Regions from separate parts of the Chryseobacterium ginsengisoli genome, predicted to be linked through region 4. Evidence: riboswitches for the same ligand, from Rfam matches in the RefSeq annotation. Region 4 holds a riboswitch; each other region holds the start of a gene.
The links. Region 4 has a riboswitch for cobalamin ahead of ABD940_RS11980 (TonB-dependent receptor plug domain-containing protein). Riboswitches for the same ligand answer to the same signal wherever they lie in the genome.
Positions count from the first base shown of each region.

Region 1: another riboswitch for cobalamin. It lies ahead of metE (5-methyltetrahydropteroyltriglutamate--homocysteine S-methyltransferase); the one in region 4 lies ahead of ABD940_RS11980 (TonB-dependent receptor plug domain-containing protein).
Region 2: another riboswitch for cobalamin. It lies ahead of ABD940_RS03450 (TonB-dependent receptor plug domain-containing protein); the one in region 4 lies ahead of ABD940_RS11980 (TonB-dependent receptor plug domain-containing protein).
Region 3: another riboswitch for cobalamin. It lies ahead of ABD940_RS02850 (acyl-CoA thioesterase); the one in region 4 lies ahead of ABD940_RS11980 (TonB-dependent receptor plug domain-containing protein).

Region 1 is NZ_BAABHX010000009.1:74,535-82,099, forward strand. Features, by position in the region: gene ABD940_RS20585 (efflux RND transporter permease subunit) at 1-847, shown strand, start outside; gene ABD940_RS20590 (KTSC domain-containing protein) at 1,257-1,703, opposite strand; gene dcm (DNA (cytosine-5-)-methyltransferase) at 1,906-3,150, shown strand; gene ABD940_RS20600 (PmeII family type II restriction endonuclease) at 3,129-3,854, opposite strand; gene metE (5-methyltetrahydropteroyltriglutamate--homocysteine S-methyltransferase) at 3,947-6,262, opposite strand; cobalamin riboswitch at 6,620-6,804, opposite strand; gene ABD940_RS20610 (hypothetical protein) at 6,867-7,289, opposite strand; gene ABD940_RS20615 (VOC family protein) at 7,300-7,565, opposite strand, start outside.
Region 2 is NZ_BAABHX010000001.1:732,871-740,435, reverse strand. Features, by position in the region: gene ABD940_RS03460 (hypothetical protein) at 1-2,190, shown strand, start outside; gene ABD940_RS03455 (hypothetical protein) at 2,289-3,329, opposite strand; gene ABD940_RS03450 (TonB-dependent receptor plug domain-containing protein) at 3,342-5,168, opposite strand; cobalamin riboswitch at 5,199-5,374, opposite strand; gene ABD940_RS03445 (RDD family protein) at 5,470-6,489, shown strand; gene cdd (cytidine deaminase) at 6,497-6,979, opposite strand; gene ABD940_RS03435 (NADH:flavin oxidoreductase/NADH oxidase) at 7,082-7,565, shown strand, end outside.
Region 3 is NZ_BAABHX010000001.1:611,060-618,624, forward strand. Features, by position in the region: gene ABD940_RS02820 (endonuclease MutS2) at 1-717, shown strand, start outside; gene ABD940_RS02825 (YcxB family protein) at 724-1,215, shown strand; gene ABD940_RS02830 (YcxB family protein) at 1,473-1,748, shown strand; gene ABD940_RS02835 (T9SS type A sorting domain-containing protein) at 1,789-3,351, opposite strand; gene ABD940_RS02840 (ATP-binding cassette domain-containing protein) at 3,776-4,438, shown strand; gene ABD940_RS02845 (hypothetical protein) at 4,470-5,270, shown strand; cobalamin riboswitch at 5,314-5,492, shown strand; gene ABD940_RS02850 (acyl-CoA thioesterase) at 5,603-5,986, shown strand; gene ABD940_RS02855 (HD domain-containing protein) at 6,147-6,737, opposite strand; gene ABD940_RS02860 (XAC2610-related protein) at 6,740-7,426, opposite strand; gene ABD940_RS02865 (cytochrome P450) at 7,525-7,565, shown strand, end outside.
Region 4 is NZ_BAABHX010000003.1:599,759-607,323, reverse strand. Features, by position in the region: gene ABD940_RS11990 (cell surface protein) at 1-355, opposite strand, end outside; gene ABD940_RS11985 (YncE family protein) at 368-1,504, opposite strand; gene ABD940_RS11980 (TonB-dependent receptor plug domain-containing protein) at 1,501-3,522, opposite strand; cobalamin riboswitch at 3,635-3,820, opposite strand; gene ABD940_RS11975 (transporter) at 3,920-4,861, opposite strand; gene ABD940_RS11970 (cytochrome-c peroxidase) at 4,874-5,917, opposite strand; gene ABD940_RS11965 (MbnP family protein) at 5,910-6,737, opposite strand; gene ABD940_RS11960 (hypothetical protein) at 7,012-7,380, opposite strand; gene ABD940_RS11955 (superoxide dismutase) at 7,385-7,565, opposite strand, start outside.

The DNA of each region.
Region 1 (7,565 bases), on a different contig from region 4:
AATGTTTACGAATAATAACGGAGAGCAGATCAGATTAGCTCAGTTTGCTAATGTAGACATGAGTTCAGGTCCGAGTTTACTACAACGTAGAGATAAATCGCCTTCTGTAAAAGTACTTTCAAAAGTGGTAGGTCGTCCTGTAGGAGACGTTGCCAACGAATGGTCTGCAATGTTTATGGATAATGAAAAAACAAAACCTGCCGGAGTTAATTACATATGGAGTGGTGATATGGAAAACCAGACAGAAGGCTTTGGTACATTAGGAATCGCTTTGATGGCGGCTATTGTATTGGTTTATTTAGTAATGGTTTCACTATATGACAGTTTTGTATATCCTTTCGTAGTATTATTCTCAATTCCTTTGGCATTGATCGGAGTAATGGTAATTCTTGCTTTGACAGGAAATTCATTAAACATCTTTACCATGTTGGGTATGATCATGTTGATTGGTTTGGTAGCGAAGAACGCGATTATGATTGTCGACTTTGCAAATATGAGAAAAGCAGCAGGTGCGAATACACACGACGCTTTGGTTCAGGCAAACCATGCACGTCTTCGTCCGATTTTGATGACAACGATTGCGATGATCTTCGGTATGATCCCGATTGCGATTGCAAAAGGAGCAGGAGCGGAGATGAACAACGGATTGGCTTGGGTAGTTATCGGTGGTTTGACATCGTCATTATTCCTTACGCTAATCATTGTACCGGTAGTTTATTCATTATTTGATTCAATTCTAAGAAGAATGGGCAAAGGTGAAAAAGTAGATTATGAAGCTGAAATGAAAGCTGAATATGAACATAAAGAACTAAGTGAAGACGGTTTTACACCTAAACACGTAGATTAATATAACAACCTTAATTAACCGAAAAGCGCATCAGAAATGATGCGCTTTTTTGTGTTTTAAAAATTAGTGACTAAAAATTGGTGGTTGAGGCTTTCGAAGCAAACAATATTAACAAACTTATGATAAAGTTGGAAATCGCAAAGGCGCAAAGAGTTTTGATTTTTATACTGTTTCTAAGGCGCAAGAAAATCATAGATTTTCAATTCTACCTGAAAACTATCTAATATCTTTTTGTCATTATTTATAACATAATCAATTTTGTCACAGACAAAATCCTTGCGCCTTAAAAACAAAATTATGATTATAATTTGCGCCTTTGTGATTTCCAACAAAAATATAAGTTTAAAAAAATAATAAAAAGCTTCCAGAATCAACTGAAAGCTTTTTTTATTATTTTATAATTGACAAATTAATCTGCCATCACTTCACCGGACTTTCTGTAGATGAAATTTCCGTAGATGTGCCTTCTTGCGAAACGACTTGGCGAATCTGCATTCACCATTTTGATATAAATATTTCTTGGAACACCAATATATTCAAACATTTTTCCATTCAAATGCTGAACTTTTAGAATCTGTTTTTCAAGATAAAAGTCAGTAATGATAGATGTTGTAATCGTTTCTGTGTATTCTTCTTTATATTTTTCCTGCGTTTCCGGATTGATGCTTACCAAAAAGTGATAGGCTTCAATCACAGATTTGCTTTTTTCTTCCGCTTCCAGTTGTCCGGCTTCGTCATTCACAAATTTATCAGGATGCGTATCTTTCATCGCATTTCTGTAAATTGTTTTCAATTCTTTTAAAGTAGCAGTATTGTCTACTCCAAGAAGTTTTCTGTGTTCACCTATTCTTTTCATAACGTATGATCCTTGTTTCGCGGTGCAAAAGTAAGGTTTTTAATTGAGAAAATTGTAAGTTATTCAGTATTAATTTATTTGATATTTAGATTGCGAGTAATTGTGATGCGGTTTTAATTTATACTTTTTTTTCTTAATAATCATTATTGCAAATAGAGAAAATTTCAAATAAATTTGTAACCAATGTCTAATGTTGTCCAATATGGTTATTAAAGAGTTTTATACGATATCTGAAGCTGCTGAAATGTTAAATAAAAGTACAAAAACACTTAGGAGATGGGATGAAGAGGGTAAACTGGTTGCTGTGAGAGAACCAATGAGCAATTATCGTGTGTATCATAGAAATGATATAGAAAATTTATTTCCTGATTTCTTAGTTGATAATAACAAATCTACCGATAACTATGTTAAAGCTGAAAATAATTATAAAGTTTTAGAGCTTTTTGCAGGCGCAGGAGGGCTAGCTATAGGTCTTGAAAAGGCAGGATTAAAATGTGAAGCATTAAATGAAATAGATAAATTTGCTTGTCAAACTTTAAGAAAAAATAGACCACAATGGAACGTTCTTGAAGGGGATATTAAGAATTTCAGCTTTACAGAATATAGAAATGAAATAGATGTGGTAACTGGTGGATTTCCTTGTCAGGCTTTTAGCTACGCCGGGAAAAGATTAGGTTTAGAAGATGCAAGAGGAACTCTTTTTTATGAGTTTGCAAGAGCCGTTCAAGAAGTTAATCCTCCAATATGTATTGGCGAAAATGTAAAAGGGCTTCTGAGTCATGATAATGGGAATACTCTAAGAGGGATGATTTCTATCTTAGATGAAATTGGATATAATGTAGTCCCGGTAGAAATATTAAGAGCAATTGATTTTAAAGTTCCACAGAAAAGAGAACGTCTTATTTTGGTTGGTATTAGAAAAGATATTAATGTTAATTTTAATTATCCTAAACCTTATTCTAAAATTTATAATTTAAAAGATGCATTAAAAAAAGGAGAATTATTCGATTGTGATGTTCCTGTTTCAAATGGTGCAACTTATCCTAAAAGCAAAAAAGATGTTTTAGATTTAGTACCGCCAAAAGGATATTGGAGAGATTTACCTTTTGAAATTCAAAAAGAATATATGGGTGGAAGTTTTTATTTAGGAGGCGGAAAAACAGGAATGGCAAGAAGAATTGGTTGGGATGAACCTAGTTTAACATTGACTTGTAGTCCTGCTCAAAAGCAGACGGAAAGATGTCATCCAGATGAAACACGTCCTTTTACAGTTCGTGAATACGCCAGAATCCAAACATTTCCTGATGAGTGGGATTTTGCAGGCTCTATGGCTCAACAATATAAGCAAATAGGAAATGCAGTTCCTGTGAATTTAGGAAAGGAAGTTGGATATTCTATTATTAAATTTTTGAATTCTTATTATAATTATTTAAAACTAAAAAGTTGAGAACTAGCAATTTCCTCTGCTAGTTTTTCGACTCCTTGATTTATTAAATCTTGAGTATCAATATTTCCAATAAGTAAATGAAGTTCATCTACTAAACCTCCATAAAATTTAGGGAATCCTGTTACTCTATACCAAAATTCTTTTCCAACAATAACAGGATGTGTCTTATCAATAACCTTATAATGCATGCTTAGTTCATCTTGTTCTCCGTAAAGTACACCAACCATAAAATCAGTATTATTAATATTTTTAAAAGCTTTATTGGTTCGAGCGAGATTAATAGTATCTGTGAATTTTTTAATTAAAGGTTTAACATCTTCAGAATTGATAGTATTCGGACCAGATTTTAGTTGACACCATTTTCTTCGATTATCAATTTTATCAACAAACTCAATATCCATCCCTTTTATTAAAGAACCTTCAGCGATTTTTAAATCAACAAACATATTTTGAATTCTTGTACCGAATGAAGTATTGATTGAAGTGCCTAAAACTCTTGGATAAAATAATGCTTTTGCAACTCCAATTGCTGTGTAATTATTTTCTAAAACCTTAGATAAATATTTTACCACAATTGGATTTATATTGTAACTTTTTAATTTTGAATGAGTATTTAGAGATGCTTTAATATGGTTATCAAAAATATAAACTTTAAAATATTCTACTATTTCTTGAATTAATTCGTCTTGAGTTCTAGCTTGCATATTAAGTTATTAGTAATATTTCGTAAATATAAAGTTTATTTTAAATGAAAACAAAACAGGAGCCTTAAAGCTCCTGTAAAAATATTAATAAATTAAAATATCTCTAAAGTAAACTCCTTACTCATCTCCCGCGAAGCCTCCACCATCGCAATCAACGCCTTTTCTGTTTCATCCCAACGACGGGTTTTCAAGCCGCAATCAGGATTTACCCAAAGTTGCTGTGCAGGAATTACGGCTTGTGCTTTTTTCAGCAATTCCACCATTTCCTCTTTCGACGGAACTCTCGGAGAGTGAATATCATAAACTCCCGGTCCAATTTCATTCGGATATTTGAAGTCTGCAAAAGCATTCAACAATTCCATTTGACTTCTGGAGCATTCAATTGTAATCACATCGGCATCCATATCGGCGATATTTTGGATGATGTCATTAAATTCAGAATAACACATATGCGTATGAATCTGTGTCGCATCTTCCACACCGCTTGCCGAAATTCTAAAAGCTTCAACCGCCCATTTCAGATAATTTTGCCAGTCAGATTTTCTCAATGGAAGACCTTCACGAATCGCAGGCTCATCAATCTGAATAATTCTGATTCCTGCTTTTTCTAAATCATTCACTTCATCACGAATCGCTAGTGCAATTTGTTTGCAAGTCAATGAACGAGGCTGATCGTCACGTACAAAAGACCATTGAAGAATGGTCACAGGTCCCGTCAACATTCCTTTTGCCCATTTTTGAGTTAAAGATTGAGCATATTCCGACCAATAAACCGTCATCGGATTTGGTCTGTGAACGTCTCCAAAAATCACCGGAGGTTTCACGCAACGGCTTCCATAACTCTGAACCCAGCCATTTTGTGTAAATACAAATCCTGCCAATTGTTCCCCGAAATATTCTACCATATCGTTTCGTTCAAATTCTCCGTGAACCAATACATCGATCCCAATTTCTTCCTGCCAACGAATCGTTCTTTCAGTTTCTTGTTTCAGTAAAGTATCATATTTTTCGGCATTTAATTCACCTTTTTTGAATTTTGCTCTCCAATTTCTAACCTCTTTCGTCTGCGGAAACGAACCAATTGTCGTCGTTGGAAACAAAGGAAGTTGTAGAACATCTTGTTGCGTTTCTTTTCTAATATTGAATGGTGAATTTCTCTGTGCATCATCTTCAGTCGTCACATCAACACGGTTTTTTACATCCTGATTATGAATTAATGTGGATATTTTACGGTTTTCAATGGCTTTTTTATTTTCAGCTAAAGCCTGTAAAGCATTATAATCCGGATTTTCTGAAGCTAATTTTTTTAAATTAACAATTTCAGTTACTTTTTGTTTTGCAAAAGCCAGCCATTGTTTGATTTCAGGAGATAAAATATCTTCGTTTTTCTCGGAATCAAGGTCGAAAGGAGAGTGCAAGAACGAACAAGACGGAGCGATAAAAACTCTTTCCGAACCTAATGTATTCAAAGCTTTATTAATAAAAGCCAGAGACTGGCCGAAATCGTTTTTCCAGATATTTCTTCCATCAACGATTCCTAAAGAGAGACTTAACGTTTCAGGGATTGTATTTAAAACTTCATCTAATTGTTCAGGAGAACGAACCAAATCAATATGCAAAACATCGATCGGAAGGGAAGTTGATAATGAAAGATTGTCCTTTAAACCTTCGAAATAAGTTGCAACAATAAATTTAAGTTTCGGGAACTGTTTTCTGATTTCAGCATAAATAAACTGATAGGTTTCTTTCGCTTTTTCATTTAGATCTAAAGCTAAAAACGGCTCATCAAACTGAATATATTCCGCACCATGATTTTCAAGTTCTTTTAAAATCTGAATATAAACAGGAAGTAAATTTTGCGCTAAATCTAATTTATCAAAACCTTCTTCTTTCTCTTTTCCCAACAATAAATACGTCAGCAAACCGATAATCACAGGTTTTGCATTGATTCCTGCCTGTTTTGCGCTGATGAACTCTTTAATAATTTTATTGGAAAATAATTTAAACTCCTGATTTTTCTGAAATTCAGGGACAATGTAGTGATAATTGGTATCAAACCATTTAGTCATTTCCATCGCAGTGATATCTAAACCATCTTTTTGAAAACCTCTTGCCATCGCAAAATAAACATCCAGTTCAGGCTTTTTGAAGGCAATTTCCTGATAACGTTCCGGGATCGCTCCAACCGTCAAAGTCATATCCAAAACCTGATCGTAATACGAAAAATCGTTACACGGAATAAGGTCAATTCCTGCTTCCTGCTGCAGTTTCCAGTTGTTTTGAGTGATGGTTTTTCCGACTTCCAAAAGGTCGTATGCTTCGATTTTGCCTGTCCAATATTGCTCGCAGGCTTTTTTGAGTTCTCTGTTGCTACCAATTCGCGGATAGCCAAGAATGTGCGTTTGCATTTCTTAAAAACTTTTAAATTAAACAATGATTTTAAAAGCTCTTCAGATGCTTCGCAATGCCGTCGGAGAAAGAAATTTTGTGGATTAGAGTAGATACAGTGAGGACGTAATTTTCCTATTAATAATTTAAAATTTAACCATTAAGGGTATTTAAGCAGTTAAGATTCATTAAGGAAACATCAAAGATATTTACATAAGCCTAATGCTTAATAATTTGATATATCAAATTATCTTAAAGAATTTTTATTAAACTTAAGGCTCTCAAATTCTTATTATTAAAGATCAAGTTAAAATTTTAAACCAAAATACGTTCAAAAGTATCATCTGTCTGACCAAAAAACTCCAAACCGCGAGAGCATTGTCAATTCGGAACAGGCAGGTCTCCTGACTTGTAACAGCTTTTATCATCCTTCCCGTTTGCACAGTGGATATTCGTGGACAAAAACTTTTGGTATGTTACTTACAGTTGCGCGACAGCTCGTGATTCTCACACGATTCCCTATTAATCTACGTTATGTAAAACCTTTTCCGTTTGATGAAGTATGTAAAAGAACTGTTTTCGGAGCAAATGTAGGGATTATTTGTTTGAAATTTGGATTTTAAATTAAATAAATGCTACTCCTGTTGCCCAATCAATTTTATTTATAATGTTATAAATTTCATTGGGACACTTTTCACAAATTGTAATAAACCTAAAATTTTTTTCTTTAATTAAAGTGTCGAAAGTTGTAAGTTTTGTATTACAAACAGTGCAATTTCCATCTTTACTAATCATATTTATAGATTCCAGCTTATCAATTTCAATATTTAAATTATTTATAAGCGAAGATATTGTATGTAAGCTTTCTTTAAAATGGGCTTCTGAAAATTCCTCCAATAATAAAGCCTCAATTTTCATATCCTGAAACGTGATTTTTCTTTCTTCAAATGTTTCTAAAATATATTTTCTACAATATTCTTTTAACTGATTTGTAAATTTCGATGCTTTAAAAATGAATTCCGATTGCGGGTGGTTTATATCTATCATTATTTGATTTTTAATAATTACTCACTTCAATCAAATTCAAATCCGGATCTCTAAAATACACAGATTTTATTTTTCCCATCGCTCCGGTTCTGTCAACAATTCCTTCGATAATTTCTATATTTTTTAGTTTTAATTCCTCCAAAACTTCTTCAATATCTGTTTTCGCAATAAAACATAAATCTGCCGAACCTGAAGTCGGGTGTTCAGCTTTCGGTTCAAATTCCTTTCCTTTTTGATGAAGATTGATTTTCTGATTTCCGAAAGTTAATGCCTTTC
Region 2 (7,565 bases), on a different contig from region 4:
TACTATTCTGATTCTAAGGTTTTTGATGCTCAGAATGAAGAACTTTGGAGAAAATACTGCAACAATAAAGTTTCTGTGGAAGATATTACAGAAGTTCTTTGGAATTACGGTTTTTCGGATATTAATTCTAATAGCAGCAATCTTTTCATTCAGTATTTATTTAAAATTAAAGATACTGAAGCTATTGATTATTTAAGATTTGCTAAAAACTGTGAGTTTTTCAATACTTGGCAGGAAGATCCTTGGGAAAGAAATCAAAATACAGTTAAGACAAACAGAAGTGTAGTGTTAAATAAAGCGATCACATTAGCCAATACTGCAAAACGACCTGAAATAAGAAAAAGATATGCATTTTTAGCGATTCGTTTGGCGTTTTATAATAATGATATGAAGCAAATCAATTCGATGTATGGAAAATATTTTTCTGTTGATCGATCTGATGATATTATTGATGTTTGGGCTTTGTATTTTAAAGCGATTGCAGAAAAAGATCTGGTTCTCCAAAATGTTTATTTTGCCAATGTTTTTGCCAAATGTCCTGAAAAACGTTTTGTTTCGTGGCAATATTTTAATTCAAAAATACCTGAACAGAATGTTTTAAATTATGCTAAAACAGATGCAGAAAAAGCCAATATTTTATTAGTTTATGGTATTTATAATTCCGGGAAAAATCTTGATAATTTGAAACAGATTTACGCCCATAATCCAAATGCTGAAGGATTGGGCTTCTTACTTTCACGGGAGATCAATAAATTGGAAGACTGGATTTATACACCTTATTATACCTTATTTGATCCTTCTATAGTATTGTCGGGATACGCGATGAAAGATGACTCTGAAAGTGAATCTGTACAAAAGGTTTTAAAAAGATCAGAATTTGACAGGGAATATGCTGCGGAAATGTTGGAGTTCATTAATTCTGTAGATTTTTCTAAAGTTAATAATCAGGATTTCTGGAAGTTTGCAAAAGCCGAACTTTTATTAATGACAAAAAATTATAAAGAAAGTTTACAGCAAATTTCAGCTTTGGAAAAATCTTTGGCTGTGGATTCAAAAATTCGTGAAAATCTAGACCAGATCAAAACATTGAATCTTTTTGCAGATCAGATTTATGGGAATGCCATAATTCCTGAAGTTACTAAAGAAATTATTATAAAAAATAAAAACGACAAACGCTTCATTTTCGCATTGGGAAGAGAATTGGAATATCTCGGAAATACAGATGATGCAGCGCTTTTGTATTCATCTTTGGATAGACCGGAGTCGGAAAACGATTATTTTATCAATAATTTTGTTTATTATAAGTCTTTAAAAAACAGAAATCAGACTTACTCAGATTATTTTGTTGATTCGTTCAATTATTTAGATGCAGTTTATACGCCGGAACAGCTATTGAGTTTCATTAAAAAAGCGCATAGTATTGAAGGAAAAACAGATCTTTTTTCTCAGAATTTTAAGTTAAGAAAATCTTCCTTTCAATCATTGTATGATTTACTTGGAACAAAATATATGAGACAGGATAAACTTAATGTAGCTTTAAATATATTTCAGAAAGTCGGAGTAGAATATTATAATGATAAATATTCGCTTTGGGAAAATGATAAAAATGAATATAGCTACAGCGATGTGATCTTTGATGAAAATCCATTTTACAATTTAAAATATACTCCAGATTTTATTCCTGAAAAAGAACAATTCAGATTAAATAAAATTTCTATCACACAGAAACTGATCGAATATAAAAATAAAGCTGATAATTCTAAGGAAAAAGACCGTGATTATTACTACTTTTTGGTTGCCAATTGTTATTACAACATGTCTCAATACGGAAATGTATGGATGATGAAAAGGTATTTTAAAGGTTCAAGGAATTTTTCTATTCGGGATGATAATGAAGAATTTAATTCTTCCAATCTTGCAAAATTCTATTATGGAAAAGCTTTTGAAAATGCCCGAACAGATAAATTTAGATCATTATGCCTAAGAATGCAGGGAAGATGCGAAAACAATAAGCTCGATTTTGAACAGGAAAAAAGAGAAAATTACTTTTATCCTTCTGATAATTATGTAGATGAAAGATTCGAAAAGAATGCTTATTATCAAAAACTTAAAAAAGATTATCCTGATCAGTATGAAGACATGATCAGCGGATGCGAGTTTTTTACATCTTATTTCCAAGCAAGAAGATAAAAAAAATCCGGGCTGTCATTTCGAAAAACAGCCCGGAAAAAAAACACAAATGATGAAAAAAAATAAAAAATTATATTGAATGCCGAAGCATTAATTTCTTAGTTCCAATACGTTGCATTTGAACCTTTACCTGCTGTAAAAGTTTTAATGATTGATCCTGTAGTAGAATATACCGTGATTTTACTGTCTTCAGTAAATCCGTTTGCATCTGAAACAAAAATTCTGTCATTTACAACACTGAATCCGTATAAATTAGAATATGGATCAATACTGTTTGCAACTGTAAACAATGGAGTAGAAGGCATTGCTGTCGCAGTCAGATCCATTGCGTAAACTTTAAGACCTGAAGAGAAATACATCTTACCTTTTTCTATTTCAAGGTTTGTTGCATCAGTAATTCCGGTTAAAGTAAATGTTTTTGTGATAGCACCTGTGCTTGAAATTTGATAAATATAAGAATCCGCAGTTCCTGCAGCAATCGCGTAAACAGATTGGTTGTAGGTAATCATTTTGTTGATATTTCCACTTGGTAAAGTGATCGTAGATTGTACTTCATTGTTTGAAGTTGTGATATAAGAAATTTTATTTCCGAAACCAAAAGAAGCATTTTGTACGAAAAGATTATTTCCAACTTCTACAATTCTTTCAACACTATCCGTAAAATTAATTTTTTTAACGAAAGACAGATCTGAAGATTTATAAACACTCACATATTTGTCACCTCCGTATTTATCATTCGTTACATAAAGATTATTGTTGGCAAAAGCCATATAACGAGGTGAATTTAGATTAGAAGTAATTTCACCAACTTTTTTAAAATTATAACGGTTTACGATCTGAATTTTATTAGAGTTATTTAATAAAAGATAAGCGTTCTCACCATTGTATGCGATAGTCTGTAAAACATCACCCAAATTCGAACCTCCGTTGTTGCTTGAGAAAATGTTATCTTGTTTTATGCTTAAATCCGAACTTACATACGTTACATCAGCATTTGGTTTTCCGAAGTTTCCTTCATTAGCAATCAGGAAGCCATTTCCGTAGTACATTTCCTGATTTACATCATTATCACTATTACAAGAAACAGTGAAAAGCAATGCAGAAGCAAAAGCAATTGTTAAAAGTTTAGTTAATCTCATATCTTTTTTAGTTTAAAAATTTAGGGTTGCGTAAATACTGTAATTTCTTTTCGGCATCGGATAATAGGAAACCGTTTCGTAGACAGTATTTGTAATATTATTTACTTTAAATCCTAAAGTATATTTTTTAAGAAGAGTTGCGGAAATTCCTATATTCATTACAAAATAAGGGCCGATCGCATCCGCTTTCTTTTCATCCGTTGTCGTATAAGTTAATCCGTTGAAAAGTCCCTGAACATAAATTTTCAGGAAATCATATTGATATTCAATGTTTCCGTTCGCTTTATGGATCGGAACATACATCATTTGAGTATTTTTTTCTTTGTTGATCGATTTTGCGTAATTATAACTTGCACTTAATCTTATACCGTGTTTTCCAAAGTTTTTATTAAAGTTGATCTGGGATTCCAATCCGTAAGACTCTACTTTATAGGTATTGAAAGGAGACCAATATCCATAAGGTGTCGGAAGCCAGTTGATATAATTTTTAATATGCATATAATACGGACTCAAAGTAATTTTGAAGTTTCCAAAACTGAACTCGTGATCCATATCTACATTCGTAGAATATTCAGGAAGTAAGTTTAAATTTCCACCCGGTTGCCAGTAAAGATCATTAAAAGAAGGATATCTGAAATTCCTCGAAAAATTTGCTCCGACGTGATACCAGTTTACAGCATTCCATTTCCCTGAAAAAGAATACAGGAATGGCGATTTTATTCCTTCAACAAAATCTTTTTTTGCTCCGGCTTCTATACGTAGATCTTTTGTGAAAAAATACCTTAGTAAACCGGCAACAGAACCTACATTTCGGCTGATGTCTCCAATTCCCGACTGATAACCTTTACCTTTATTCACTTGAAATTCTCCAATAGCATTGAAATTAAGTTTCGGTGTGATAAAGTAATTGAAATCGTCTTTAAAAATATAATTCTTTCCTTCCGCACCGCTTTCTTTCGGTTTGTCAATATCTCCAAAATATTGGAAATTATCTTCTGTGTAAGCGGCTTTTAAACTGTTGGAAATTTTACTTTTATCAATATTCCATGCAAGCAAACTCCTTAATGTCTGAGAATTGTATTTTGTTTTATTTCCGTTTTCTACAAAAATAGGGTAGTATTGCGAACCGTCAAAAATTTGGTTTTGCCACGAAATTGTCTGGTGATCTGCAATTTTATAAGCTGTACCGACGTTAATAGATGTATTGTAATATCTTCCATTTCTGTTGATATATTCTTTTTCCGGAACTTCATAATCATTCTGGCTGATTGAATAATTTCCTGAAACCTTGAAGCTGAATTTTTCATTACTGAAAGAAGCTTTCGCAAAATTATTAAAAGTGCCGAAAGAAGCTACTTCAGAAAAAAGAGAACCATTAAATCCTCTATTAAAATCCAAATTATTATTTAAATGGATACTTCCGCCAATTGCAGAACTTCCGTACTGAACACTTCCTCCACCTGATTTCACTTCAAGCTCATCATACCCGAAAACCGGAATATTATTCACATCACCCTGTCCCAGAAACTGAGAATTTATATTAATTCCGTTCCAGACAAAAGCTGTGTGTCCTGCGCTCGTTCCTCTGAAAGAAGGCGATGAAACTGCACCACGACCATTTTCTTTTATATAAACCGGAGACTGAAAACGTAATGTTTCAGAAAGGTTGGTAGAATTTTTTTCTATGTCTTTAGAGGTAATAGTATTGACTTTATGAAAAAGTTTTACCTTATTCATTTGGCTGTCAAAAATATAAACAGTGTCAATAGTTTTCTCTTGTGCGAAAAGAAAACAACCGTAAGACGAAAAAAGCAGTACTAAAGATCTTTTTATATCCATTATCTTTTACTTTTCCTCCGAAAGCAATATTTATTTGGTTAGATTTTGGCAGGTCTCCTGACTTTCGCTTTCTACACCTTCCCGTTTTCACAGTGGTTTTTCGTAGAAATCTTTATTGCGATCTACAGTTGCGGGGACAGTTTGGGGGTTTCACCCAATTCCCTTTTCATTCCAAATGATTGGAAACCAAAATTTTTGCAAATATAGGGTTTTTAAGAGAAAAATTATTTTTTATAGATAATTGATTTAATCAGGCGATATCAATTTCATTAATAAATTATATTTTTACGCAAATTTTTATATGGAAAAAAACTACTTTAAACTGATTTTCGTTGTATCGCTGGTCATATCTGTAATGGGGATATTTTCGGAAATCTTTGATTATTTTAATTTTACAAATTACAAACCTGGTACAATTAATATGATTATTCAATATTTTTTGTGGATTTTCAGAGTGATATATGTTTATATAGGTTTTGAACGCTCTTCACTAAATGTTTATAATCTCATTTTCTATATTCTCTTATTTTTCGGAAGTATCTTTTTCTACATATCAAAAGGAAAAGAGCTTAGATTAATTAGATTTTTTTATTCTGTTTCAGTAATTTCTAATATATTTTTGTTATTGCAATTAATCTTAGGAAATACGGTTTTTAAAAAAGATTTTAATATAGATGCCGAATTTCAGACCATGATGTATATTCATAAAATTATAGGCTTTTTATTAACCATATTTGATGTTGCTTTAGGATATAAATTATTAAAATTTATGGGTTTAGGAACAGAATTAGATACTTTTAAAAAACAAAATTCTGACATTATAAACGTTACTGAAACACCAAAAATAGATCGATTTATACATTTGTTTTTTGATACCATGATCATGGTTTCTTTGATGTTTGGAATTTTTGGACTTATGATAAACTATTACAGATATCAAACTAACAGAATTCCTGACTGGCTGATTAACAGATTTGTAATTACGATCTTTTTCGTCATCATAAGATTTACATATTATACGTTTTTTGAAAGAATTTTTGGTGCTACACCCGGAAAATTTTTAACAAATTCAAGAGTTATTACTCTGAAATCTGAAATCCTAGATACAGTAAATATTTTTGAAAGAACATTCTACAGGCATATTCCCTTCGAAGCATTTTCATTTTTTGGAAAAAAAGGATGGCACGATTCTTTTTCAGAAACATATGTTGTGAAAGAAAAGAGCAGTAATGTAAAAAGTAGTTATATTATCTGGGCATTTATTCTGTGCCTTGCTATTCTTTGTTTTTATCTCTACGAAATTTTTATTGATAAATCCTAACCAGTTATTACAAAAACGTCGAATCAAAATAAAACGGCAATAGATCCTTAATTGCATGAACTTTTACAACTTCCTCGTTCATGCTTGAAAAATAAAGGTCGATATTTTCGTTTTGTTTTGTTTCGTATTCCATTAAACTTTGTCTGCAGGCTCCACAAGGTGGGATCGGCGGGTTTTTCTCATGAAATTCTTTCGGACCTCCGACTACAAAGATTTTTTTGATTTTCACATTCGGGAAGTTGGCTGCAATCCAGAAAAGAGCTGTTCTTTCCGCACAAAGTCCGGAAGGATAAGCTGCATTTTCCTGATTGTTTCCGGAATATATTTCACCGTTTTCCAATAGAACGGAACATCCTACCCAAAAATTGGAATAAGGTGCATATGCATTTTCGCGAGCCTCTTTAGCTCTTTCGAATAATTTTTTTTCTATATCGCTCAGTTCACCGCTATTCTTAAAATATTCGTAACTGATTTGAGTTTCTTTTTTCATATATTGTGGATTAAAAAAAGGGGGATAAATTTACTTCTTTTTAATGAGGTAGGCAATATTATCTCATCCTTCAAAATTTTAACAAAAATATTCAAATCAGAAATGTTATATACTCCAATCAAATTCAGAAATGTTGAGTTGAAAAACCGTTGGGTAATGTCTCCAATGTGTATGTATTCCAGTGAAAATGGTCTTGCCAATGACTTTCATTTTGTTCATTACGGAAGCCGATCTCAAGGCGGAACAGGTTTAATCATGGTGGAAGCTACAGGTATAGAACCTCGCGGAAGAATTACCAATCACTGCATGGGAATCTGGAATGACGAACAGGCGGAAAAACTTCAGCGAATCGTAGAATTTGTACATAAAAATTCAGAAAGCAAAATAGGAATCCAGATTGCACATTCGGGAAGAAAAGGTTCAACATGGAATAATCTTCAAATTCCGATTGAAGAAGGTTGGGAAACGGTGGCGCCAAGTCCAATTCCTTATCATCCGACAGAAAGAATTCCTCACGTTTTAACGATTGAAGAAATCAAAGAACAGGTTCAGAATTTCAAGGAAGCGGCAAAAAGAGCTGTAAAAG
Region 3 (7,565 bases), on a different contig from region 4:
GAAACGCTTGAACCAATGTATAAACTGGAAGTCGGACAAGCCGGAAGTTCATTTACTTTTGAGGTAGCGGAAAAGAATAAAATTCCAAGATTTATCATTCATTCTGCGAAGAAAAAAGTGGAACATGATATTGTGAATCTTGATAAAACGATTGTAAAACTTCAACAGGAAAAATATGAGGTTGAAAAACTTAAAACCGACCTTGCCGAAAGAAAAGAATCTGTTGAAGACAAACGTGACAATCTGCAAAAACTGAATGAACAGCTTCAGCAAAAGTTATTTAATTTCCAGAAATTGTATGAAGAAGAACATCGTAAACTTCAGTTTGGAACCAAGATCGAATCGTTTATCGACAGTTATGTAAAAGGAAAATCGAGGAAAGATGTCGTGAAGGATTTTGTGAAGATTTTGGAACAGGAAAAGTTCAGAAAAATCGGAGCTGACAAAGATGAATCTAAACGACTTCAGGTTGTGAAAAGAAAAATTACGCAACAGTTGAAGAAAGAAGATGTTATCGAAAAAATCATTGAAACAAACGAGAAAATTGAAGAAAAACGCAAAGTTGACCGTGCTCTTTGGATGAAAATCGGACAACGTGTTCGTATTTCGGGAAGTACAAGTGTCGGGACAATCGAGAAGATTTCGAGGAATAAGGTAATTGTTAATTACGGAACGTTCAAGACAACAATTAATGCAGATGAACTGGAAAGGATTTAATATCTAATGATGACTGTAAAAACACAGATTACATTCAGGGATTTTTTGATGTTTCATTTGAAAAGTTCTTTAACGAGGCTTATTGCTTTCCCTTTATTAGTTTTATCATTTTTTGTATTAAAGCAATTTATGGATGGTGAATCTGAGAGAGATATTTTACAATCGGCTTCGATGTGGTTGGGAATTTTATTCTTATTTATTATTATCCGGTCTTTCCTCCGTTTGAGATTTGCATTTAGTTCAAATAAAAAAATTCAGGAAAGTATTTCTTATACTTTTACGAATGAAAAGATTCGTACAGAAGGTGAGACATTTGATGGAGAATTTGCATGGGATTCCGTTCATAAAGTAAAAGAAAACAAAGAATGGTTTTTGATTTATCAAAGTGCTCAAACAATGAATATGGTTCCGAAAAAGTTCTTTACGAAAGATCAGATTGTTGAGCTTAGAAATATTATTAAAAATAATAAAGTACGGTCAAAACTTAGAAACGATTAATTCAAAAAATAAAAAGTTAGTAAATAGATTAAACTATGACTGTAAAAACTAAAATCTCTTTTAAGGAATATGTTAAATTAACCATTAATATTTTATTTGAAAAAATTATACCCAAACTAATATTTATTTGGATATTTCTTGCTTTTGTTTCTAGTATTATTTCTTATATTTTCCATCCTGAAAATACCCAAAATTTATTAGGAAACATTGTACTTGTTTTGTTTATACTATTTCTATCTATCATTAAATATTTACAATTGAGGAAAATATACAAAACTAATACAAATATAAAAGAAGAATTAGCATATACTTTTTCAAATGAAAAAATCATTATACAGGGTAAAACATTCAAAAGCGAAATAGAATGGAAAACAATTTACGAGATTCGAGAGCTTAAAAATTTATTTTTAATACTTTACGATTCACATTCAAAAAATATGATTCCGAAAAAAGATTTCACAAAAGATCAGATTTTAGAACTTAGAAATATTATTAAAAGTAATAATGTAAAATCAAAATTAAGAAACGATTAATTCAAAATAAAAAAAGAGCGTCCTAATTGACGCTCTTTTTTTACGTTTTAATGAATTTCAATTTCACCGATTTTTCTTTTTCTTTTATATGAATAAAATAAACTCCCTTTAGTAAATGGCTTACATCTACAGTTTTATTTTTAATTTTTCCTTCTTTTACTTTTTGCCCAACTGCATTATAAATTTCAAAATCTGAATCGGAAATCATTCCTGAAATATTTAGAATATCAGAAACAGGATTTGGAAAAATACTAAGATTTTCGAATTTGGTTTCATTGGTTGACAAAACTTCTGGTCCCAATTTTACAACCCAAAAATCAGGATATGTCGGAATTCCGTAATGAGAAGAAACATCACCATCGTTCGAGTAAGAATATCCTGTCATGATAAAGCCACCATCCGTTGTCTGACTCACAGACTGTCCAAAGTCACCTAAACTACCTCCCATTGATTTTTGCCAGATTACATTTCCGCTACTACCTATTTTTACAATCCAAAAATTAGCTGAACCTGTAGGATTTCCGACTGCATCTCCATCGTTCGATGAAGAGTATCCGGCAAACACGTATTCTCCATTCCCTATTTCTTTTATGGAGTTAGCTACATCATTACCTGTTCCACCTTTAGATTTCGCCCATACGATATTGCCGCTTCCATCCAATTTGATTATCCAGGCGTCATTAGTAAATAAATTCCCATAGTGATTATGTATAAGACCATCGTTCGACCTTGAAAATCCGGCAACCATATATCCTCCGTCGGATGTTTGTATTACAGATTGTGCATTATCTGTACCACTTCCTCCAAAAGTTTTCTGCCATTGCAAATTTCCTGTACTATCTAGTTTTAACACCCAATAGTCATATTCACCATAATTTTGCGTTATATCACCACTATTAGACGCTGTAGCTCCTGCAACAATATATCCACCATCAGAAGTTTGCTTGGCATCTAAAGCTATTTCTGTACCATATCCCCCAAATGATTTTTGCCATTGGATATTACCCGTGCTATTAATTTTTACAATCCAAAGATCAGTATTATTATAAGATAAATGACCAATAGCGTCCCCATCCGTCGATGATGACTCACCTGCTACGATATAACCTCCGTCTGAAGTTTGCTGAATTGAGTAAGCTGCATCCTGACCGTTTCCTCCAATTGCTTTTTGCCATTGAATGTTGCCATTAATATCTAGCTTAACAACCCAAAAATCAGCATAGACACTCCCGTGATAACCAGTCACATCACCGTTGTTAGAATATGTTTGCCCGGCAACAATATAGCCACCATCCGAAGTTTGCTGTATAGAATAAGCATAATCGTAATCACTTCCTCCTAAAGATTTCTGCCATTGAATATTTCCACTGCTATCCAACTTTACTACCCAATAATCACCATTGCCGTGATTTCCTGTTACATTACCGTCTGTAGAAGGAGAATAGCCAGCTATAATAGAACCACCATCCGAAGTCTGACATACAGAGGATCCTTGATCCCAATTGCTTCCTCCAAGTGTCTTCTTCCACTGAATAGAAGGAGCAGTTTGCCCCGCCATTACAAGCGAGAGCATCAATGTTAAAATTGAAAATATGTTTTTCATTGTTAATGAGTTGTGAAAAGTAATTTAGAGAATTTACTTTCTTCATGATTAATTAAGCGTCAAAAATAAGAATTTTCAGTAAATAATATCCAGAAGTATTGGTTTATAAGAAATATCTAGTTTATATATTTGGGCTACAAAAATCAAGAATGATAAAAAGTGTAAAAATTTTATGGATTTTCTATTTAAAATTGTTAATTCCTGCCGTTTCATTTTCCCTTCTTATGGATTCACAACTGGGATTTACTATAAATGGCTTTGGATTATGCTTTTTAGTATTTTTTCCGTCACTTCACTTTTTAATTTATGAATTAAGGTTAAAAGATGAATATTATTTTTATGCAAACTTTGGATTCTCAAGATTATTTCTTTGGATATTTACTTTATTATTTAGTATAACCGTAAATATGATCACAAAATTTTTATGAGCAAGCTACATGTCGACAGTATCACAAAATCTTTTGATGAAAAGAAAATTTTAAGAGATATTTACATCAGTTGTGAAACAGGAAAAGTCGTTGGATTATTGGGAAGAAACGGGTCGGGAAAATCTACTTTGCTGAAAATTATTTTCGGAACAGAGAAAGGCGATTCTCAATTTATAAGAGTCGACGATGAAGTTTTGCAAAATCAAACGGACAGAAAAGGAAAAATTGCTTATTTACCTCAACATTTTTTTCTTCCTAAAGGTATTAAGATTAAAAATTTAATTCCGCTTTTTTGTAATAGAGAAAATTCTGACAAACTCTTTGAATTAAATTTAATTAAACCTTTTCTTAATGAAACTTCAAGAAATCTTTCAGGCGGAGAAAAGAAAATCGTTGAAGTGTTGTTGATTATTTATTCAGATTCAAAATTTGTTTTGCTTGATGAGCCTTTCAATGGACTTTCCCCAAAAATAACAACGGAAATACAAAATATAATCAAAGAACAATCGAAGCACAAAGGAATCATTATTTCAGACCATCGATATCAGGAAGTTTTGGATATTTCAGATGATATTTATCTTCTTTCCGATTCTTATTTAAAACAAATTAAAGATTTAAAAGAATTGCAACAATATAATTATCTGCCAAAAAGTATTTAATTTATATATTTGAACTGTCAAAAAATTTTTCATGATGATTTCCGTAAACAAAGCGTTTTATTTATCAGTTTTTAGTCTTTTTTCTTTGGGTTTTGCAAAAGGTCAGGATAAAGTTCCTTTCGGTGTTGTAAAAGCTGAGGAAGGTTATGCAATGGTGCGTGTTCACAAAGAAGATTACCGAAAAATCATTGATAAGATCCGCATGAAAACAGGAGACGTATTTATTTATGTAAAACCTGCTCCCGGAGAAACAGAATGGATCTGGATAAAATATCCTGAAAAAGAAGACACAGAAAAACCTTTCGTAAGATATGACAGCATCACGAAAGAAGGAATGGTAAATAAAAACCGTGTTGTTTTTGTTGATAAACTGCCACAATTCACTCCTTCAAAATCTAAAAATGGGAAATCAATAATTTTCACGGACGATACGAATCCAAAAATTCCCGGGAATCAGAGAACAAAAGTGATTATTGATGTTTATCCTTCTTATGCAAATATCAAAAAACAGGAAAAAGACGCCAACGGAAATATCATTAAAGTTGACAAAGTAAAATCTTGGGGTGTTGGCAAAGAAATTCCTGAAGGAATGACGGAAATTAAATCTGTACGAGTTCAGCAACCTGGAAGAGGTTCTGTTTTTGTGAGAGATGCTATTAAAAATATGTTCCAGCCGACAATGGATTTCAATAATGTCGGAGTTACTGCGATCGACAATAATCATATTTTCCTTTATATGACGAATGGTTCGGGTGAAAACAGATATACCACGATCTGGACAATAAAGCAGGGAAAAGCTGAAAGCCAGATCATTTACAAAAATCCGGAATAATTCGTTAATAATCATTATTTTTGCAACCGAAAAGTTATAAGTTTATAACTTTTCAGAAAATGGTTTTGCTTAACTGCAGATTAAAAGGGAATCGTGTGAAAATCACGGACTGTCGCGCAACTGTAAGTAACTGAAGTCTTTATTAAAAATCCACTGTGCAAGTCATGGGAAGGAAATAAAGATGTTACAAGTCAGGAGACCTGCCTTTTTCTTTCAACAAAAAACTTTCGCGATTTGAAGTTTATTGATCTAATGGATGTTCAGAGATTTCCGTCTCTGTTGTTTTCTGTTGTTTTAATACATTTCATTTTGCATTAATTTAATAATGAAATATGACTACAGAAGAAAGAATTGAAGCATCCGAAACCCGAATTTTTAAAGCGGTTTTTCCTAACACAACCAATCATTACGATACGCTTTTCGGTGGTACTGCGATGCAGCTGATGGATGAAGTGGCGTTTATTGCAGCAACAAGATTTGCAAGAAAACGCGTAGTAACCGTAAGCAGCGATAAAATCGATTTTAAAAGATCGATTCCTGCAGGAACAATTGTTGAATTGATCGGGAAAGTTTCTCACGTAGGAAATACCAGTATGAAAGTAAGCGTAGAAATATATACCGAACAAATGTATTCTTATGAAAGAGAAAGAGCCATTGTTGGTGATTTTACTTTTGTGGCAATTGATGAATTCAAGAAACCAATCCAAATACTATAAATAAAGAGCTCAGCGGCAAAGTTCGCTGAACTTTTTTTATTTTTTATTTCCCACAGATTTCACGGATTTTCACAGATGATTGCGTATATTTTTCTTTTTTAGTTTAAATTAAACCATAAACATCTGTGAAAATCCGTGAAATCTGTGGGAAAAATATAAATTATTTCAAAACTTTTTCAGTCTCTAAGTTTTTAATTAACAAATGCTGAAAAGCCTCCCCCATTTCATCAGAAGCTCTGACAATAGCATTTTCCAACATATTTCTGATCTGTTTTTCTGTAACTCCGGCTTCCGTCCAGCTTTTTCCTGAAGTGTGAGAATTTAAAATGAAAGGCATGATTCTGTCAATTGCACAGGCAAAAATCGCATCAGGAGTTTGTTCCTCCTCAAATTCCAGCCACATATTGAAAAACTCTGTTCTTAACGGTTCATCCAAAATTCCGAAAATCTTTTGAGCTGAAATCTTTTCTCTTTCAAATTTCCCAACCATTGCAGCTTCGTCAAATAAGAAAGTATCTCCAGCTTCAATTTCGACCAAGTCATGAATTGATAACATTCTGATCACTCTTAACAAATCAATATCCGCTCTGTTTTTCGCATATGGAAAAAGAATCTGAGCCAAAATAATGATCTGCCAAGAATGTTCCGCCGTATTTTCTCTTCTGGAATCATCTGCATTATAATTTCTCCTCTGTACATTTTTTAAGGCATCAACTGCCAGAATAAAATCGATTTCCTTTTGTATCTTCATTGTTAATCTTTATAATATTCGTTTATTGGATAGGTTTTAACGTTTTGTATCCATTTATCATCGATGAATTCACGTTTTGTCACGACTACTTTTTCTCCACCCATCGCATCTTCTTCCAATTCGTAGACTTTGAATAATCCTCTTTGAGGAAGAACAGAATATTCCGTTGTAATATGCCAACAACATCCTGATTTTGAATAGGTAATTAATCTTTTTCGTTCAGAATCCGTATTAAACATTCCTAAATTATCGTGAGCAAGAGCGGTTAATTCTTCACTTGGAACAAATTGTTTTCTGGTAATATTAAAAACATAGACATCATATGAAGGTCCGCCATAACTACTTTCATTTCCGTTTCTAATGGCGATATCTTCCGTTCCGTCAAAATTAAAATCATCAAAAATCAACGGACTTTGTTCATCATATAATTGAATGATATTTGCAGTTGGTTTTTGATTTTCATTTAAATAAAAATTCAAATCATCGGATGTTAAGGTCTGAAACTTTTTGAAAGTCTTTTTATTAAATAATTCAATAGTCGCTTTCCCTTTACATTCTTCTTTATCACAGTTTTCAACATTAATTTTAACATCATAATTCTTTGATGCATCTTTTAATTCAAACTGATTTTGGGCAAAAACTGTTGTCCCCAAAAGAATAAACGGTAATAAAAGTCTGGAATTAATCATATGTGATTTTTTAATTGAATTTTTTTCAAACAAATTCTATACAAAAATAAGGGTTTTGATTTAAAGCTATTTTATATAAGAGATTAATTGTATTTTTAATGGAAATATATCATATGTCTTCTCAATTCAATTATCCAAC
Region 4 (7,565 bases):
TCGAAATATATTTACTGTAAGTTCCAGTTTCCTGCTTTACGATAATTTTTGAATTATATGTTTTCGTCGTTCCGCCGGATTCTATTTTTAAAGTTAAAGGATATGTTTTCACCACCGGACTAATAAAATCCAACTGAGAATCCTGAGAAATAATAGAGTCATTGATGCTCCATGTAAAATTCCCTCCCATTTTCGTATCGATATTCAACACTTTGAAACGATCGATCGTATAAGATTCTTCAAGACCATTAAAGTTGAGATCTTCATCTTCGTTATCACTTTTACAGCCGATTGAACCAATCAAAACTGTTGAAAGTAAAGCCGTTTTTAAAATATTAATTGTATTTTTTTTCATTTTTAATTCAATTTATTTATATAAAAAAGTGAAGTGTGCCGGAATATTTCCGCCTTCCGTTTTCCATTTGAAATGTCCATTTTTATCGAAGCAATAGACATATCCGGTCGAAACATAATTTCTTGCGTCAGTCATATAAATATCTTCTGTAATAGGATTTATCGCAATTCCGTAAGGCGTTTTGATGGCATCAACGTATTCCTGATCGATGATTTTATTGGAACTAATCTGTTCGGTTTTTACATCAATAATTCCGAAAGATTTTGTGTAAGCATGAGTATTGTAATTGAATTCGTTTCCATAATAATACAGCTTGTCATTCACGATGGTCATCTCACTTACTGAAATATGAAAGTCTTTTTTTACCAATCCTGTTGTGGCATCAACCAAAAATAAACTTGAAGGAACTGTGTAATAATCACCTCTTGAGCTTACATACAAATCACCGTAATTATCTTTTTTAATTCTGTGAAGATTGATGGCAACATCTATTTTTTTAGTTTCAGTGAAAGAATTTAAATCAACAACAGAAACAGTTTTATCATAATTTGGAAATTTATAACCTCCAGAATTGGCAACGAATAACTGATTTCCCACAATTTCCATTTCTTCAGGCTGATAACCGACAACCGCCGTTCTTTGAATCGTTAAAGAAGTCGTATCAATCTCAACTACTTTTCCCAACGGCGCGTTTGGATCTAAAGCAACCGGACCTGCATAACTCGAAGCATAAGCTTTTCCATTTTTAAATGTGATATAACGGCAGTTTTCAAGATTAATGGTTTTAATTCTTTTAGCTGTTTTTGCATCCAAAACTTCAATTTTATTGGACACATTGATGACAGCATACAATTTATTTCCATAGATCTGAATGTCATTTCCAACGTCTCCAAGCTCTTTCACCACATTCGGATTGATCTGAGCATAAATATTTCGGTGATATGTTCCTGTCGTATAATCAAAGAAATCGAGAGTTGCTTTGTTACTTCCCATATTTCCTTCATTCAAAACATAAAACCCTTTGATCGGCGTATTTTCAGGCTGTGCAAGTCCCGTTTCAGTTTCTTCGCGGGTAATGTATTCATCCGTTCTACACGAAATCAATGAAAACAGTACACAAATCAGAAGATAAAAGTTTAGTTTTTTCATAATGTAAAGCTTACAATGAGTTTAAAAGTTCTTCCAGGCATCGGATAATTCAGCACAACATCATAATATTGATTGAAAATATTATTGACCTCAAAACTGGCTTTGAACTGATGTTCTTTCCATTTTATTTTTCTCTGAATTGATAAATCGTGTGTATACCAAGGCTGAATGTAATTGTATTGGATATTGTTTTGATTAACGTCGTAACGTTCCCCAACATAGATAAAACTGTAGTTGAAGCTCCAGTCTTTATAATCAGACATCAAAGAAAAAGATCCGCTGTGCCAAGGCGTGTAAGGAATCTGATGTCCGAAATACGATTCTTCCCTGTCGGAAAAATCTCTTGCTCTCTGAAAAGTATAACTTACCAACGGACGGATTTTAACATTCCCAAAAAGCAGATCAGCCTGAAGATTGATATCTGTTCCGAGAATTTCAACTTCCCCAAGATTCAGCATGGTCCATCTAAACATACTTCCGTTCGGAGCGGCGATAATTTTATTTTCAACTTTATTAAAATAACCATCAACTTTAGCCGAAATTCTTTGTAAAACTGAGTTTGAAAAACCTTTGGAATAACTAAAACCAAGATTATACTGATTGGTAAATTCTGGCTTTAAGGAAGTATTTCCGATCATTGTATAATACAGGTCATTAAAAGTCGGCATCCTAAAAATTCTTTTATAGAAAGCTCTTACCGTAAAATCTTTTCCCGCAAAAGGTTGATAACTCAGAAAAGCTGAAGGTGTCCATTCCGTTTTGTCCGGTGATTTTGTATTTTTTTCCACATCTTCCGAAACAAAAGTTCCTAAAACGCTTCCCAGAAATTTCAGACGCTTCCATTGATAAGTGGTTGCAAAAGCAGCCAAAGTTGTGTAACGTGTTGGGTAAGAAAAATTAACCAAATCCGCGTCCAGATTGTTATATTGAAAATCTACACTCGCACTGACATCCCAATCAGCAGTAATAGAATATAAATTTGAGCTAGACACGTACAGTTCCCGTTGAATATACTGATTCTGAATTTTTATGGACGAAACTGTATCAATATAATGCGTGTAATCGTACGCGAATTTGGTCTTAATCTGAGTTTCCAGTTTTGGAAATATTTTTTTCTTGAAACTTCCCTGAACGAAAAAATTTTCATCGGTCTGCCTTTCACCTCTTCCATCAAAACGGTTGTTGACAATTGCCGCAGGAATTCCACGATTTGACATATAACCGTAACCTCTTATATTCCAACTTCCGTTATTAAGCGTTCCGTTTAAACTTGTTTCAAAACGTTTTGCCCGAATATCAGAATCCATTCTTTTGGCAATTGTATCGTAAGCAATCTCTCCGTCCGGATATTTTTTCTTGTAACGGTATTTGTAAATACCATCACTCTGAATAAATTCTGAACTAAAACTTGCCGAAATATTTTTTGAAATTTTCTGTTCCAAACGAAAAGAAGGATCAAACAGATCAATAGAACTGTTTTTAAATCTTACAACTAAATTTGTTTTACGATTTCCTTTAAAACTCGGCACCTTCGGCTGTAAATAAATAGAACCCGATGAGCCAAAGTCTTTTGCAGGCTGAAAAATTTCGCTTTTCTGTCCGTTGTAGAGAGAAATTTCTTCCAAATCATCCAATGAATATCTTCCAAGATCCACTACTCCATTCTGGGCATTCCCGATCTGGATTCCGTCATAAAAAACACCGACGTGCTGACTTCCCATACTTCGGATATTGATTGTTTTCAGACCTCCAATTCCTCCGTAATCTTTGATCTGAATTCCGGAAAAATACCTCAATGCATCAGCAACCGACTGACTGTTGAGTCTTTCCAGTTCTTCGCCCGATAAAACCTGAGCGGGAAGGATTTCTTTAAAATTTTTCTTTTTGACGTTTACGGTAACAATTGTTTGTTCCTTAATCGTGTCTTTTCTGGATTGTGAAAATATAGAAGTAGCCGTTAACACAAAAACTGTGAAAACAACCTTCTGAAGTTGAGATGTAAAAAATTTTGTCACCATTAGCTCATTTAGAATAATGATGACGCTAATGGATATAAGAATACAGCGACTAAGCGCAGCTGTAAACTGCACAAAATCAATGATGTCCTAAAGCTTTATTCCACGAAAGCGTCAAACGTTAAATCTTCTGGCAGGTCTTCTGACTTACTCCATTTTTGAAATCCTTCCCATTAAAAAACAGTGGATATAATCTTCAAAAACTTGTTTAGTGGAGCTTACAGCAGCGGGTCTGTTCCGGATTTTCACCGGATTCCCTTTTAAGCGCTTTTTATGGCTCACCAGATTTCGGCAAAGATAGAAAATAAATCATAGAATCAAAATTGAATTTAATTCTATGATTTTCAAATAAATATCTTAAATCATTCCTATAAAAATTTAACGAAACGATTATGTTATGTTAAATTCCAAAATTCAGGAAAACACTGAAACGCGATTTCGCTTCAATATCACCTCCCGCCAAATTGGAATAGGCAGGAAGCATCACTTCACTTCCCAAACTGAATTTCTTGTAAGATGCTTCAAAACCCAGTTTTCCGTACAAAGCACTTCCGGCTGTGTTGGGTAAAACCTCATCAAATTGCTTATTTCTATCGTAAACTTCTCCTTGAAGACCTGCTTTTCCAGAGAAAATTATTCTATCATTTGATAAAATTTGATAAAATCCTGTGGCTGCATAATTCCATTGATTTCCGAAACGGTAATATTTTTTGTTTTCGGTTTTAATGGTGTAATCTGTATTTAATAAAACGGCGATTTTATTTTTCTGAAATTTATAATTCAAAACCATCTGATAATCCCAACTTCCCGTTCCTAGCTGAAAACTTGGATTAACTCCGGAAATTCCTTTTTCATCAAATTTTCCCAACGGAGCTTTTACTCCGACTCCGCCGTTTAGCTGATGAATATTATCTTTTGAATTTAACAATTGATAAATTCCCATTAAGTTTAAATCTCCAATTCCATTGATTTTAATATCTCCCTGCATTGTTTTCTTCTCATGAAAATGAAACGGCAAACTTGCATAGACACTCAGTTTCTTAGTCAAAGGAATTTTACCCCAAATCTGAATCGTATTAAAATATTGATCCTGCGTTAAATCTTTTACGAACAAATTTTCTTTCGCTTTATAATGTTGAGCAAAATATTTAATTCCGATAAACTGAGGATTCAATAAAGATTCAAAACCTGAAGAACCATTTCCGGCAGCACAACCACAAGCATCGCAATCGTCAAAAATTATCGCATGAAAATCGGTTGGAATATAAAGACTATCAGTGATGGTTTTAGCCTGATTTAAATTTAATAAAATCAAACTTATGATTAAAAATATTTTCTTCATATTTAGTTAAAATTATTCTGCAAACTTCAGATTAGAGATAAAATTCTTATCAGACAACGTTTTCAAAAAAGCGATAATGAATTGTTTTTCCTGAGCATTCATCACAATTCCAATATGTCCGTTTTGTCTTAATTGAGGATCAAGGTTTGAATTATCTTCTACATTATCTGAATAGAAATTAAGAACCGCATCCAATGTGTAAAATCTCCCGTCATGCATGTAAGGAGCTGTATATTCTATATTCCGCAAACTTGGCACACGAAATTTCATCCAATCGTTTTGGTCAAGGGTTACGCGATATCTTCCTGCATCTTTAAATTGAGTATTGTAATACATTCCCGTATTTCTGAAACTTTCGTCGGTAAACAATTCTCCGCTGTGACAGGAAGAACACTTCTGCTGAAATAAATTCATCCCCTTTACCTCTTCTGATGAAAAATATTCTTTTCCTTGCTTCATTCTATCATATTTAGAATCTGCCGAAATCATCGTTGCCATAAATTGTGACAAAGCCTTCAAAATTCTTTCGCCCGTAATATTTTCATCTCCATAAGCCAATTTGAATAATTTTTTATATTTCGAATCAGAACTTAATTTAGAAATCACTTCCGGCATTGAACTGTCCATTTCATTTTCATTGGTTATAGGAATAATCGGCTGTTCGTTTAAATTATGAATCACTCCGTCCCACATATATCGTTTTAGAAAAGCCATATTTTGAATTGGCGGGGCATTTCTGATCCCGATTCTGTTATCAACACCGTGACTCACAGTATGACCATGATGGGTAAAAGCATTTTCCTGAATATGACAGAAACCGCAGGAGATTGTATTATTTCGTGAAAGCCTTCCTTCATAGAATAATTTTCTCCCCAACTCTACTCCGTTTTTCGTAACAGGATTTCCAGAAGTATCGAAAGTCATTTCTGGAAAGTATGACGGAAAGGAAAGATTGTAAACCTCATCTTTTTCCAAAGGTTCCATTACCTCATCGGAACATGATATAAAACTTAGCAAAGAGAAAATGACTAGACCTATTTTAAATATTTTAATCATTGTGAACGTGGTCTACTTTAAACATTTTCGTTAAGTTATTCGTTACATCAATTAAATGTTGGCTTGATCCCATCATCATATCATTCGCAGAATTTAAAACTAATGGCGTATCACCACTCAAATATTGATTAAAATCTGCCAGAATATGAATAGAAGGTGTAATTTGACTCGTTACTCTCGCTGTTGTCGGAAGATTCAACGTAATTTCCCGGTAAAGGTCGGGAGTTCCGTTTGCCACGACATTCCCCATATTTCCGGTATGATTCATAAATTCCGTGTCGGGAGAATTTGCTCCGTATTTCCCTTCAAGTTTTACGAAAACGTAACCTGCCGCCCAAGACCAAGTCATACCTTTTTGCTTAGCTTTATTCCAGAATTCCGCTTGTCCGTCCTGTCCTAACAAATAAGCGTTTTGACTGATTCCTAATCCGAATTTTATTTTTTTATAATTATTTTTGGGAATTTCATTGAGATTTACATAAACAATTCCTGCGACTGCGTCGGCTTGATCGATGATGAAAGCACCTTTATCGGGATTATTTTCGTTGTATTTGAATTCATTTCCGTTTTCATCAATTAACCTGATGTTACTGATGACATATTTGATATTGGAAAACTGATGTTTTTGACCTTGAGATGAAGTTTGAGTGGTTTGATTAAGGACAATATCTCCAAGATTATTAAACCCATTTTCGAATTTTATTTGAAGATTTCCTTTTGTTTCTGGTGATGAATCGTCGTCATCGTTATTTCGACAAGATATGAAAGTGAAAAAAGTAAAGGCAATAAAGAATAATGATAAAAATTTATAAATTTTCATTGTTGATTTTTTTAGTTGAAATTTTTAAATAGAGATAGTGATTGAATCGTGAATATTCAATTTTTTAACTGCAAAACACACAAGAATTTCCACAAAAATTCCACTATGTTTGTCATTCCGTAGGAATCTAGACAATGTTATAGAAAATATAATATGAAATACTTTGCCTAGATTCCTACGGAATGACAAACTATCTACACATTAAATATCAAAAGTTAGATATCTAAAAAAACTTGTGCCTTTTACAGTCAAAACAAGATTTGAAAAAATTAACTTAAAAAACCGGTGGTCTGAAAATATGTTTTAAAAACAGAAAAAAATAGTCTGTTTTATAAGTGAACTTGAAATCAAAAAGAGAAACTTTCTCTGTATTTCTAATTTTTGTAATGTCAGGAAGAATGTAAATATCTAGTAATTTCTGTCCTGAATTTTTTGTTTTATTTAAAGGTGAAGAATCGGTGTCGTTTGTTTTTGCAATTTGCTTACTTACGTAACATTTTCCGTTACAGTGAAGCTCGGGATTGCTTTTGTTAACACACAAAACTTCGGAAATATAATCATAATTTACAGCATACTCCACCAATGGCACCAGAGGTCTGAATACCACAAATAAAGTGAGAAATATGCTGCAAATTAGGTTCATGAAATTATTTTTTGCTTGTCGCTTCTTCGTATCTTCTGCTGATTTCTTTCCAGTTGGTTACGTTCCAGATCGCCGTAAGATAATCTGCTCTTTTGTTCTGATATTTCAGGTAATAAGCATGTTCCCAAACATCAATTCCAAAAATAGGCGTTCCTTTTTCTTCTACAACATCCATCAAAGGATTA